DNA from 2 places in the Microbacterium sp. K2 genome. Region 1 is predicted to be linked to the other one. Evidence: predicted binding sites of a transcription regulator. Region 1 holds the regulator's gene; the other holds the start of a gene.

The links. The regulator HrcA, encoded in region 1, represses chaperone genes, less so after heat shock. The targets are predictions, from matches to a motif close to TTNGCACTCGNNNNNNNCGAGTGCNAA.
Region 2: the regulator HrcA is predicted to act here: its motif matches at 1,667-1,693, upstream of groL (chaperonin GroEL).

The regions. Positions count from the first base shown of each region.
Region 1 is NZ_JBLWII010000001.1:247,739-254,272, reverse strand. It holds gene ACLKOY_RS01265 (PhoH family protein) at 1-807, opposite strand, end outside; gene ACLKOY_RS01260 (HIT domain-containing protein) at 764-1,111, opposite strand; gene ACLKOY_RS01255 (16S rRNA (uracil(1498)-N(3))-methyltransferase) at 1,157-1,885, opposite strand; gene dnaJ (molecular chaperone DnaJ) at 1,900-3,015, opposite strand; gene hrcA (heat-inducible transcriptional repressor HrcA) at 3,055-4,086, opposite strand; gene ACLKOY_RS01240 (carboxylesterase/lipase family protein) at 4,177-5,592, shown strand; gene hemW (radical SAM family heme chaperone HemW) at 5,626-6,534, opposite strand, start outside.
Region 2 is NZ_JBLWII010000007.1:10,595-17,128, reverse strand. It holds gene groL (chaperonin GroEL) at 11-1,630, opposite strand; gene ACLKOY_RS16600 (LytR C-terminal domain-containing protein) at 1,753-2,331, opposite strand; gene ACLKOY_RS16595 (DUF3263 domain-containing protein) at 2,400-2,657, opposite strand; gene ACLKOY_RS16590 (DUF2332 family protein) at 2,667-3,659, opposite strand; gene msrB (peptide-methionine (R)-S-oxide reductase MsrB) at 3,728-4,132, shown strand; gene ACLKOY_RS16580 (nitroreductase family protein) at 4,129-4,692, shown strand; gene ACLKOY_RS16575 (DMT family transporter) at 4,694-5,635, opposite strand; gene ACLKOY_RS16570 (SOS response-associated peptidase family protein) at 5,711-6,364, shown strand; gene ACLKOY_RS16565 (MmcQ/YjbR family DNA-binding protein) at 6,367-6,534, shown strand, end outside.

The DNA of each region.
Region 1 (6,534 bases):
GAACATCTTCATCTGCTCGGGCGTCGTGTTCTGCGCCTCGTCGAGAACCACGAACGAGTCGTTCAGGGTGCGGCCGCGCATGTACGCGAGCGGCGCGACCTCGATGGTCCCCGTCGCCATCAGGCGCGGGACGATCTCGGGGTCCATCATCTCGTTGAGCGCGTCGTAGAGCGGGCGCAGATACGGGTCGATCTTGTCGGTCAGAGTGCCGGGGAGGAAGCCGAGCCGCTCTCCCGCTTCGACGGCGGGGCGCGTCAGGATGATCCGTGTGACCTCCTTGCGCTGCAGCGCCTGGACGGCTTTCGCCATCGCCAGGTAGGTCTTGCCTGTTCCGGCGGGACCGATGCCGAACACGATCGTGTTCTCCTCGATCGCGTCGACGTACTCCTTCTGGCCCAGGGTCTTCGGTCGGATGACCTTGCCGCGGGTCGACAGGATCGCCTCGCCGAGCACCTCGCTCGGGCGCGGTCCTCCGTCGTTGCGCAGCAGGCGCGCCGAACTCGTGACGTCGCTCGGAGCGAGGTCGTGGCCGGCCTTCGTCATGGTCATCAGCTCGTCGACGAGGTTCTTCGCCTTGGCTACGGCATCCGCCGAGCCGGTGAGAGTGATCTCGTTGCCGCGCACGAGCACCTGCACGTCGCGGTGCTCCTTCTCGAGCATCCGCAGCAGGCGGTCCTGCGGGCCGAGCAGCTGCACCATGGCGACGCCGTCGGCATAGATCTTCTCGACAGCGGTGTCGGATGCGGTGGCAGGGTCGTTTTCGTCAGAAGCCAACGAGCTTGTTCTCCTCGATATCGCCGAGCACATGGGCGTGCACGTGGAAGACGGATTGGGCGGCGCTCGCGCCGTTGTTGAAGATGAGACGGTACTCGCCGTTGGCATGCTCTGCCGCGAGCTGCTTGGCTGCGGCGACCATCTCGGCGAGAAGCCCCGGGTCGCCCTGAGCGAGCTCGGTGACGTCTCGGTAGTCCTCGGTCTTCGGGATCACGAGGGCGTGCAGCGGCGCCTGCGGGTTGATGTCGCGGATCGCGAACACCCGGCCGGTGTCGAGCAGGATCTCACCGGGGATGTCACCGTTGAGAATGCGCGTGAAGATCGAGGGCTCGGACATGCTCTCAGTCTACTGACCGGAGCATGACCGGGTCCGTAGCCGTGTTCACCAGCGGCCGAGCGCCACCGACAGCACGGCGATGGCGGCAGGACCCGCCGTGGAGGTGCGCAGTACCGTCTTGCCGAGGAGCACCCGTTCGGCGCCGGCGTCGGAGAGCTTCCTGAGTTCGTCGTCGGAGATGCCGCCCTCCGGGCCGACGACCAGCACGAGGTCGCGCCCGTCCGGCTCGAGATCGGACAACCGCGTCGATGCGCTCGGGTCGAGCAAGAGTAGGCGCTGAGACGATGCGCGTGACGCGAGACCTGCAGTCGTCACCGGAGGCGAGACCTCGGGAACCCAGGCGCGGTGTGCCTGCTTGGCGGCCTCTCGGACGATCGTCGACCAGCGTTCGCGTCCCTTCACGGCCTTCGGCCCTTCCCAGCGCGACACGCTGCGGCTGGCCTGCCACGGAATGATCTCATCGACCCCGAGCTCGCACGCCGCCTGCACCGCCAGCTCGTCGCGGTCCCCCTTGGCCAGGGCCTGCGCGAGGATGATCCGCGGGTTCGGTGCGGGTTCTTCCGAGCGGGCCGACACGCGCACCTCGACGCGAGACGGCGACACCTCTTCGGCGACGCCGGTGAGCCACACCCCTGAGCCGTCGCCGACCGTGACCGCCTCACCGACGCGGATCCTGCGGACCACCGCTGCGTGCTTCGCCTCGGCACCGGTGAGCGAGACGAGGTCACCGACCGCGGAATCCGCCGAGTTCTCGACGAGGAAGTGGAGTGCCATGAACGCCGTCCGGATCAGTGAGAACGGAAGCGGTCGCGGAGCTTCGAGAACAGTCCCTGCTGGAACTGCGCCAGCTGCGGGCCCGGCGCCTTAGTCTTCTTCGCGAAGTCCTCGATCAGCGCGCGCTGCGCCGAGTCCAGCTTCGTCGGGGTGACCACCTGCACGCCGACCCGCAGATCGCCGCGCTGGTTTCCCCGCAGCGGAGTGATGCCGCGGCCCTTGATGGTCAGGACGTCGCCCGACTGAACGCCCGAGCGGATCTCGAGATCGACCTCGCCGTCGAGCCCCTGAATGGTGGTCTCGGTGCCGAGGACGGCATCCGGCATCGACACCTCGAGCGTCGCGAGCAGGTCGTCGCCGTCACGGCTGAACGAGGGATGCGGGTTGACGGTGACCTCGACGTACAGGTCGCCGTTCGGGCCACCGGCCTTGCCGACCTCTCCCGACCCCGGGAGCTGCAGACGGAGTCCGGTCTCGACGCCGGCGGGGATGTCGAGGGAGACGGTGCGGCGCGAGCGCACTCGTCCCTGACCGCCGCAGGTGCCGCACGGGTACGGGATGGTCGTGCCGTAGCCTTCGCAGGTGCCGCAGGGCTGAGACGTCACGACGTTGCCGAGCAGGCTCCGCACCTGACGCTGAACGTGGCCGGAACCGCCGCAGATGTCGCAGGTGACGGGCGACGTGCCCTCCTGGCAGCACGAACCGTTGCACGTCTCGCACAGCACGGCCGTGTCGACCTCGATGTCGCGATGCGCGCCGAAGACGACGTCGCCGAGATCGAGGGTCACGCGAACGAGCGCGTCCTGGCCGCGCTCGCGCCGCGAACGCGGACGCGCTCCGCGCCCGCCGCCCTGACCTGCACCGAAGAACGTCTCGAAGATGTCTCCGAAGCCGCCGAAGCCGCCGAAGTCGTTCGCCGCTCCGTCTCCCCCACCCATGTCGTAGCGGCGACGGGAGTCGTCGTCGCTCAGCACGTCGTACGCGTGCGTCACGAGCTTGAACCGCTCAGCAGCGTCTTCACCCGGGTTCACGTCGGGGTGGAGCTGACGGGCGAGGCGTCGATACGCCTTCTTGATCTCGTCCGTGGAGGCGTCGCGAGAGACGCCGAGTACCTCGTAGTGGTCTGCCACAATGGCCCTTCTGCGTGTGCTGTCATCTGGGCGGCCGCGTCAGCGGGCCGCCTCGTCTTCATCGAGCATCCGCGACAGGTAGCGGGCCACAGCCCGTGCCGCCGCGAGATTGCTCGGATAGTCCATGCGGGTCGGCCCCATCACGCCGACGCGCGCCGTGCCGCTCGGGGCGGCGTAGTTGCTGGCGACGATCGACGCCTCACCGAGTCCGAAAGACGCGTTCTCGGTGCCGATGCTGGCTGCGAGGCCGTGCGAGTCGGCCTCCATCTCGCTCATCAGGCGCAGGAGCGTCACCTGCTCCTCGATCGCCTCGAGGATGGGATGGATGCTGCCTCGGAAGTCCTGCTCGCGCCGAGCCAGGGTCGCCGCGCCCGCCATCACCAGACGCTCCTGGCGGAACGCGCCGAGTTCGTCGATGACGATGGTCGCGAGTGCGCGGAGCACCGTGTCTTGCGAGTGCTCATCGTCGGTGAGCAGGGTCTGCAGACGCTCAGCCGCATCACTCACCGCCCGCCCGGTGATCAGGGCCGACAGGCGTGCACGGAGCACGGCCATGTCGGCGTCATCGACGTCGACGGGCAACGGGGCGATGCGCTGCGAGACTCCCCCCGCATCGGTGACGAGCACGATGAGAAGTCGATTCGGCGCGAGCGCGACGAGTTCGAGGTGTGTCAGATGCGCCCGGGCGAACGAGGGGTACTGCGCGAGCGCGACCTGGCCGGTGAGCTGGGTCAACACCCGAACGGTGCGCACCATCAGGTCGTCGAGGTCGGAGGGAGCGGTGAGGAACGACTCGATCGCCGTGCGCTGCGCGACCGAGAGCGGCCGCAGCTGCGCGAGGTGGTCGACGAAGACGCGATACCCCTTGTCGGTGGGGACTCGGCCGGAAGAGGTGTGCGGGGCGGCGATCAGCTCTTCGTCTTCGAGAAGGGCCATATCGTTGCGGATGGTCGCGGCCGACACCCCGAACGAGTAGCGATCGACGATCGATCTGCTGCCGACGGGCTCGTGAGTCTCGACGTAGTCCTGCACGATCGCGCGGAGAACCTGGAGGCCTCTTTCGCTGACCATCGCAACTCCCTCCCTTTGGCACTCACTGGCTACGAGTGCCAATTCTACCCGCCGACGCCGACCACATGCTGATCGCCATACGATGAGCCCATGAGTGTCGCCCCACAGGTCGCCGTGTCCACCGGAATCGTGCGCGGCGAGGTGGTCGACGGCGTCCGCCGGTTCCTCGGCATCCCGTATGCGGCGGCGCCTTTCGGACCCAACCGCTTCCGCGAGCCTCAGACGGCACCGCCCTGGGACGGAATCCGAGATGCCACGGCATTCGGGCCGACCGCGCCCCAGCTTCCGTACCCCGGTGCAATCGGCGATCTGCTGGGCTCGGTCGAGATACCCGGCGACGACATCCTCTCCGTCAACATCTGGGCCCCGAAGGATGCCGACCGTGCCCCGGTCGTCCTCTGGATCCACGGCGGCGCTCTCGAACGGGGCACCGCGGCGCTGCCGCTGTACGACGGCGCCGGCTTCGCACGCGCCGGGATCGTCTTCGCCTCGATCAACTACCGTCTCGGCTCTGAAGGATTCTCCGTGCTCGAGGGCGCTCCCCGAAACCTCGGATTGCAGGATGCCGCGGCGGGCCTCTCCTGGGTGCACAGGGAAATCGCCTCGTTCGGCGGAGACCCCGGGCAGATCACGGCCATGGGCGAGTCCGCAGGCGGAGCTATCGTCGCGGGACTCCTTGCGAACGAGTCGTCTCGGGCGCAGATCGCGCGGGCCATCATCGAGTCCGGGCCTCTCACAGCGCAGACCGAGAAGAAGGCCGGCCGCGTGACCGCCCAGCTGGCGAAGCGGCTCGGCGTCGCAGCCGACCGAGCGGGTTTCGCCGCGGTCTCCTCCGAGCGGCTGCTGGAGGCACGGCGCCAACAGGCCGCAGGGTCGTCTCCGCTCGGTGGCGCCCCCGGGTTCCAGTTCGCGGTGGATGCCGGGTCTCTGCCCCGGTCACCGCACGAGGTCCTCGCCGGCGCCGATGTGCCGCTCCTGATCGGGAGCAACACCGACGAGTACCGGCTCTGGTTCCCGCCTGCCATGCTCGCAGGGATCAGCAGGATGAAACTGCTGCTCGGACGACTCGCCCTGCGGATCCCCCGCCGAGCGGTGGCCGCCTACCGGTCAGCCTTCCCCGGCGCGACCACGGGCGAGATCTTCGGCCAGCTCGCGACCGACATCATGCTGCGAGGGCCACTGACCACGCTCGCCAGAGCGCGCACGGCGCCGACCTACGTCTACGAGTTCGCGTGGCGGAGTCCGGTTCGCGACCTGCGTGCCGCGCACGCGCTCGAGCTGGGCTTCGTCTTCGATCGGCTCGGCGACCCCGAGGCGCAGCGCCTCGCGGGTGCCGATGCACCACAGCGACTCGCCGACGAGATGCATGCCGCCTGGATCTCCTTCATCAAGACCGGCGATCCCGGATGGCCGGTCTTCGGCACGGAGCGGAACACGCGTCTGTTCGACACCGACAGCACCACGGTGCCGCAGCGTCGGACGGAAGCGCTCGACCTGCTTCCGTAACGCGCGTCTCTGCTCAGTCGATTCTCTCTCTGCTCAGTCGGTGAGTTCGCGCACGACGGCGTCAGCGAGCAGACGACCGCGCAGAGTGAGCTGAACTCGTCCGCGCACTGCGGCGGCGGGGTCGACGAGGCCGTCCGCAATCAGGCCGGCGACACGGGGGCGCTTGTCCGGTCGCAGGTCGGCGACCGCGATCCCCTCGCGGATGCGGCTGAGCAGGAGGACCCGCTCCAGCATCGCGGACTCCTCATCAGGGCGCTCGGTGCCGGCTGCCGGAGACTCCGAGGCCGCGAGGCGCTGAGCGTAGGCGGCCGGATGCTTGACGTTCCACCAACGAAGGCCAGCGACATGACTGTGCGCGCCGGGACCGAACCCCCACCAGTCGGTGCCCCGCCAGTACGCGAGGTTGTGTCGCGAGCGCTGATCCACGCTGCGAGACCAGTTGCTGATCTCGTACCAGTCGAAGCCCGCCGCCGCGAGACGCGCGTCGGCGAGCTCGTACATGTCGGCCTGCAGGTCGTCGTCGGGCGCTGGCACCTCGCCCCGCCGGATCTGACGGGCGAGCTTGGTGCCGTCCTCGATGATCAGCGCATAGGCCGAGATATGGTCCGAGTCGAGCGACAGAGCCGCATCGAGCGACGCCTCCCAGTCCGCCAGCGACTCCCCCGGAGCTCCGTAGATCAGGTCGACGCTGACTGCGAGACCCGCATCCTTGGCCGCTGCGACAGCGGTCGTCACGTTCTCCGGCCGATGCGTGCGATCGAGAGCTGCGAGCACATGGGGAACCGCCGACTGCATGCCGATCGACAGCCGCGTGACCCCGGCATCCGCAAGGGTTCGAACCACCTCGGGCGTCACCGTATCGGGGTTGGCTTCCACCGAGACCTCGGCGCCGTCGACGAGCCCGAACGCGTCTGTCGCGGCATCGAGCATCCGGGCGAGGTC
Region 2 (6,534 bases), on a different contig from region 1:
TGCTGATGGATCAGAAGTCCATGCCACCCGACGGGTCACCCATCGGAGCAGCAGCCTTCTCAGGCTTGTCAGCGACGACGACCTCGGTGGTGAGGAAGAGAGCCGCGATCGACGCTGCGTTCTGCAGAGCCGAGCGGGTCACCTTCGCCGGGTCGATGATGCCTGCGGCGAACATGTCGACGTACTCACCCGTTGCCGCGTTGAGGCCCTGGCCCGAGGGAAGCTCAGAGACCTTGTTCGCGACGACGCCCGGCTCGAGACCGGCGTTGAGGGCGATCTGCTTCAGCGGAGCCTCGATCGCGACGCGAACGATGTTCGCACCGGTCGCCTCGTCGCCCGTGAGCGAGAGAGCGTCGAGGGCCTTGGTGCCCGACTGGATCAGCGCGACGCCACCACCGGGGACGATGCCCTCCTCGACGGCTGCCTTCGCGTTGCGAACGGCGTCCTCGATGCGGTGCTTGCGCTCCTTGAGCTCGACCTCGGTTGCCGCTCCCGCCTTGATGACGGCGACGCCACCTGCGAGCTTGGCGAGGCGCTCCTGCAGCTTCTCGCGGTCGTAGTCGCTGTCGGTGTTCTCGATCTCGCGACGGATCTGCGTGACGCGACCCTCGATCTGGTCTGCCTCACCGGCACCCTCGACGATCGTGGTCTCGTCCTTGGTGACGATGACCTTGCGAGCGCGACCCAGCAGGTCGAGCGTGGCGTTCTCGAGCTTCAGGCCGACCTCTTCGGTGATGACCTGACCACCGGTGAGGATCGCGATGTCCTGCAGCTGCGCCTTGCGACGGTCGCCGAAGCCGGGAGCCTTGACGGCGACCGACTTGAAGATGCCCTTGAGCTTGTTGAGCACGAGAGTCGCGAGAGCCTCGCCCTCGACGTCCTCGGCGATGATGACGAGCTCCTTGCCGTCCTGGATCACCTTGTCGACGATGGGCAGAAGGTCCTTGATGTTCGAGATCTTCTGGTTCGCGATGAGGATGTAGGCGTCTTCGAAGACAGCCTCCTGGCGCTCGGGGTCCGTCACGAAGTACGGGTTCAGGTAGCCCTTGTCGAAGCGCATGCCCTCGGTGAGCTCGAGCTCGGTGCCGAAGGTCTGCGACTCCTCGACGGTGACGACGCCCTCCTTGCCGACCTTGTCGATCGCCTCGGCGATGAGCTCGCCGATGGCGGGGTCAGCAGCGGAGATCGATGCGGTGGCGGCGATCTGCTCCTTGGAGTCGATCTCCTTCGCGCTGGCGAGGAGCTCCTCGGTGATGGCCGCGACGGCCTTCTCGATGCCGCGCTTGAGCGAGATCGGGTCAGCGCCGGCTGCGACGTTGCGCAGACCCTCGCGCACCAGAGCCTGAGCGAGCACCGTGGCGGTGGTGGTTCCGTCGCCGGCGACGTCGTCGGTCTTCTTGGCGACCTCCTTGACGAGCTCCGCACCGATCTTCTCGTACGGGTCGTCGAGCTCGATCTCCTTGGCGATGGAGACACCGTCGTTCGTGATCGTGGGGGCGCCCCACTTCTTCTCCAGCACGACGTTGCGACCGCGCGGGCCGAGGGTCACCTTGACAGCGTCGGCGAGGATGTTGAGGCCGCGCTCGAGGCCGCGTCGGGCCTCCTCATCGAAAGCAATGATCTTTGCCATGAGTTTTTTCGTCCCTCCTGGACGTAGACGTTGGGTTTAGCACTCAGAGTGAGAGAGTGCTAACGCCATTCTGGCACTCGACCCCATCGAGTGCAAGCTGCGCCGACGGACCGCGCGGCGGTCTACGGGGCAGGAGAGTCTGCAGGCGTCTCCGGCGTGGTCGTCGCACGATCGAGTCCGATCACGACCGTCAGCTGCTTCGCGCCCGTGTCGTTCAGATCGGAGTAGAAGTCGCTCTGCTCGACCTCGGCACCGCCGATCAGGTTCGCGAGCCCCAGGGCCGCGAGCTCGTCTTCTTCTGCGACGTAATAGACGGTGGTCGTCGAGAAGTCCTGGCTCGCGCTGTCGCTCGCGAACACGACATCGGCGGCCCAGCCGTTGTTGATCAGCACATCACGCATCTGCTCGTCGAGACCCTCGCCCGGCGACGCGTTGAGGATCATCACCGAGTATGTGACGTCGACGACACCGGTCTCGACTGGCGCCGGGCTCGATGTGGGCACAGCCTCTGGGAAGAGGCTGATGCGCCCCATCACCACGAGCGAGCCGAAGATGCCGCCGATGATGAGCACGAGAGCAGCCACGAAGGACCACAGGAGGACCACCCAGCCGTTCATCCCGGGGGCTTCGGCGCGATGCGCTCCGACGCGTCCGGACGATCGGGGGACGTCGTCGAATCGATCTCGGCTGAGCTTTGACACTCCTCGATGCTAATGGCACCGACCCGTGTATCCGCATCGAGCGGCACCGACGCGTGGCGCGGGACTCGTCAGCCCACGAAGCCCGGGGTGCGTGCGGCGCGCTGGAACGACCTGGCATCACGGATGCGACGCAGCCGTCGCACGAGCATCGGGTCGTACTCCAATGCGGCCTCCGACTCGATCAGGCGACCGAGGAGCTGGTAGTAGCGGGCCGCGCTCATGCCCAGTTGAGTGCGGATGACCTCTTCCTTCGCACCACTGTGCCGCGGCCACGCGGTCTCGAGCGCGAGGATCGCGCGATCACGCTCGCTCAGATCTCCCAGCATGTGACCAGATTAGGTCGCGGAAGCGCCGACTCCGGTGCGCCACTCCCACCATCTGCCGAGCGGATCTGCCGCCGCGCGCACCTCCCCGTCGAGCGCCACGACGAAGCCGGGCCACTCCTCGGCGAGCACGGGGGGCTGCCATACGTCCAGCAGCGCGGGAGGATCTATCGTCACCCAGCGGGCGTCGAGAGCTCTGATGCGCTCGACGAGCGCCGTGCGCGTCTCTCTCGGGATGTGCACGAGCACGCCGGGGGTCGTGATCACGAGAGTCGCACCCCGGGGCGCCTCGGCTGCGAGCGCGTCGATCCTCTCGAGCGCGTCTCCGGCGACGAGGCGGGGCGGATCGGATGCCGCGATGTCGAGCGCCGCTCGCACCCGCTGCTCGCGCCCTTCCTCCCCCGGCCAGACGAGTCCCTGAAGCCAACGACGATCTCGGTCGTCTCGTGCATCGAGCGGCGCGAGGTCGATGCCGGCGCGCCAGGCGATGTCCGGCATCCTCACGGCGGGGAGTGGCCCGTCGACTCTGCTCTGCAGCACGACGGGGCTCGGTCCGTCCGCCGGATCGAGTGCCGCGCGCATCCGACCGTCGGCCCCGACGAAGCGGTACGAGTAGCGATCGGGATAGAGGCACAGACCGGCCGAGGCCCCGACTTCGAGCAGGGCCATCGGTCCGTCGATCTCCGACAGCACCGGGAGCAGCGGGGCGAGCCGGAGCGGCTCGTTGGTCTGCAGGCGCCGATCGCCGCATTCGCGCACGATCTCGTCGGCGCGGGCGAGCACGAACGCACGCCAGGCGCCGTAGCGGCCGAGGCCCACACCCAGCATCCGCGTCACGGCGAACACGAGCGGCGGCTGCCTGCGGTTCTCCGGAATCCGAGCGAGCACCCGCTGCATCTCGGGGTCGTCCGCCACACCGGACGCCCACTCGACATACAGGTCGCTGCGCCCCGGGGCTTCCTCATCGGCGAAGCGCCGATAGCGCAGCCGCACGGCATCCGTCATGCGTCCATTCTCTCGTGACGCCGAGTGCCTCTGAACGCGAGAGAATGGAGCAGACCCCAGGAGGACCTATGTCGTACAGCGTGGACAAGACCGAAGAAGAGTGGCGCAACGAGCTCGGCGAGGAACAGTACGCCGTGCTTCGCGAAGCCGCGACCGAGCGTGCATGGACGGGCGAGCTGCTCGACGAGGGCCGCGCCGGCCTCTACACCTGCGGCGCGTGCAATGCGGAGCTGTTCAAGAGCGGCACCAAGTTCGACTCCGGATGCGGGTGGCCGAGCTTCTACGAATCGATCCGCCCCGACGCGGTGCAGCTCATCGAGGACACGACCCTGGGCATGGTGCGCACCGAGGTGCGCTGCGCCAACTGCGGCTCGCACCTGGGGCATGTCTTCCCCGACGGCTTCGGCACGCCGACCGGCGACCGCTACTGCATGAACTCCATCGCCCTGAACTTCACGCCCGAAGAGTCGTGAGCGCCCTCGAGGCCGTACGCGCACGGCAGTCCTCCTCGAAGGTCACCGACGAGGCGCCCTCGCGCGACGAGCTGCTGAAGCTCGTCGCCGCCGCCGGACGCGTCGCCGACCACTCGTCGCTGCGCCCGTGGCGCCTGATCGAGCTGCGCGGATCCGACCGAGAGCTGCTGGGCGCCGCGATCGCGAAGGCCGAGGGCGACAAGTCCCCCTCGACGAAGCCGCTTCGCGCTCCGCTGCTGATCGCGGTCGTCGCCAGCTACCGCAAGAGCGAGAAGGTGCCCCGCTGGGAGCAGGAGGCCGTGGCCTCGGGAGTCGCCCACATGCTCAGCCTGCTGCTCGACGAGGCCGGATTCGGGGTGCTGTGGCGCACGGGCCACTACACGCGCTCGAAGGCCGTCGCGAAGGCCCACGGACTCGGCAAGAACGAGGAGCTGCTCGGATGGCTGTACGTCGGCGGCAAGCCCGCCGGCCGCAGGCCCGGTCGTCGCAAGCCCGTCGATGCCCGCGGTCTCGTGACGCGGATGCCGAAGCCCAAGCCGAAGGCGAAGAAGAAGCAGTAGGTCAGCTGCGCCTGCGGCGGGGCAGCGCGACGGCGACGGATGCCACGGCGACGACCACCATCCCGACGATCTGCCAGGGCGCTGGCCCTGCGGCGGCTGGCCAGAGCAGGTCGATGATCACCGAGGTCGCGAGCTGACCCAGCACCGATCCGAGTCCCATCAGCAGCACGCCGGTGTGCGCGACGATGAAGGTGCCGAGCAGGATGTATGCGGCACCGAGGAATCCGCCGAGGTACAGCCACGGCTCGGTCGGCGGCACGTCGGGTGCACCCCGCACCGCGATGCTGATGCCGGCGGCGACCAGCAGGGCGACGGTGCCGGCGATGAAGCTCATGAACGTCGCCGCGAGGGGCGAGTGCACCCGCTGCGACAGACGGCCGTTGGTCGCGGCCTGCCAGGCGATGCCGACGCCGGCCGCGAACGGCAGGAGGAGCATCCAGAGCGGCGCCGTGGTCAGGACGTCTCCGCTCAGCGAGATGCCCACCGCGGCGAGCGCGAGCGCTCCGCCCAGCACGCGCCCCGGCGTGATCGCGACGACGCCGGCCGGACCGAACCCGATGCGGTCGAGCACGAGCCCGTGGAGGGTCTGTCCTGCGACGACTCCCACCGTGAACAGCGAGACGCCGAGCACTCCGGCCGTGATGCCCTGAGTCGAGACGGTGAGTGCGCCGCAGGCGCCGCCGAGCAGCATCCAGAACGGGATCGACCGATCACGGATGCCGCCGAGCAGGCGTCCGACGCCTCGACGCGCCGAGGGGACGCAGGCGATCACCGCCGCGAGAGCCGCGAGACCCACCGCGAAGGAGATGAGGCCGGCCACGATGCCGTTGTCGACCTCGACGCCGAGCACGCCGTTGATGCGCGCCTGGATCGCGGTCATGACTCCGATGGCCACTGCTCCGCCGAGCGCGAGGGGCGGAGGCAGTCGACGGGCCTGGGTCACCTGTCGACCCTAGCCGAGCGTCGGCCGCCTTCCCGTCGGGCGCACGATGTCGGTGGCCGGGCGTACCCTGACGGCATGTGCGCGAGTTACGGACTTGACCCCCGGTTCACCGACACCGAGCTCTTGGCCGCCGCCGACGAGGCGGTGCTCGACGGTCTCCGTGGCTGGGCCGAGCAGAACGCGCGCGAGACCGTGCGCCCCACAGGCAGGAATCTGCGCAACCTCAACCCGATCGTGGTGCAGCCCGAGGGCGAGCCCGTGCTCGAACCCGCCTGGTGGGGGTTCCTGATCGGTGGAGAGCCCTCGAAGTTCCCGTCGATCAACACGCGCTCCGAGCGCCTGCAGGAGCGCCCCGGCGGGTTGAAGACCCGGGCTCTCGTGCCGGCGACGAGCTGGTACGAGATGAAGAAGCCCGAGCGCGTCTGGCACGAGTTCGTCGTCGACGACGGTGCGCTCTTCGGGATGGCGGCCGTCACCCAGCGAGGGCGAACGGCCGACGGCGAGTCCTTCACCTGCTACTCGATCGTGATGCGCCCGGCTCCGCCGCATCTCGCAGGCATCCACGATCGGATGCCGCTGCTGATCCCCGCGGCGCTGAGCGAAGACTGGCTGACCGCCCAGCCCACCAAGGAGATCATCGACGAGGCGCTGCTCGCGGCGGCCGGGATCGACGAGCGAGTTCAGGCTGCGCCCCGGGCAGACGACAAAGGCGCGGATCGGCTGTTCTGAGCATGGACTCGACACAGTTGGGCGCTGCCGCCACTGCGCGTGCCGAAGAGCTTCCCGGTGCGGCGCGCGACAATCCGTTCGGCCCCGAGTGGGACGTCTACAAGGTGCGAGGGCGTGTCTTCCTGCTGATTCCCCTCGACGGCACAGGGCGCGTGACGCTCAAATCCCAC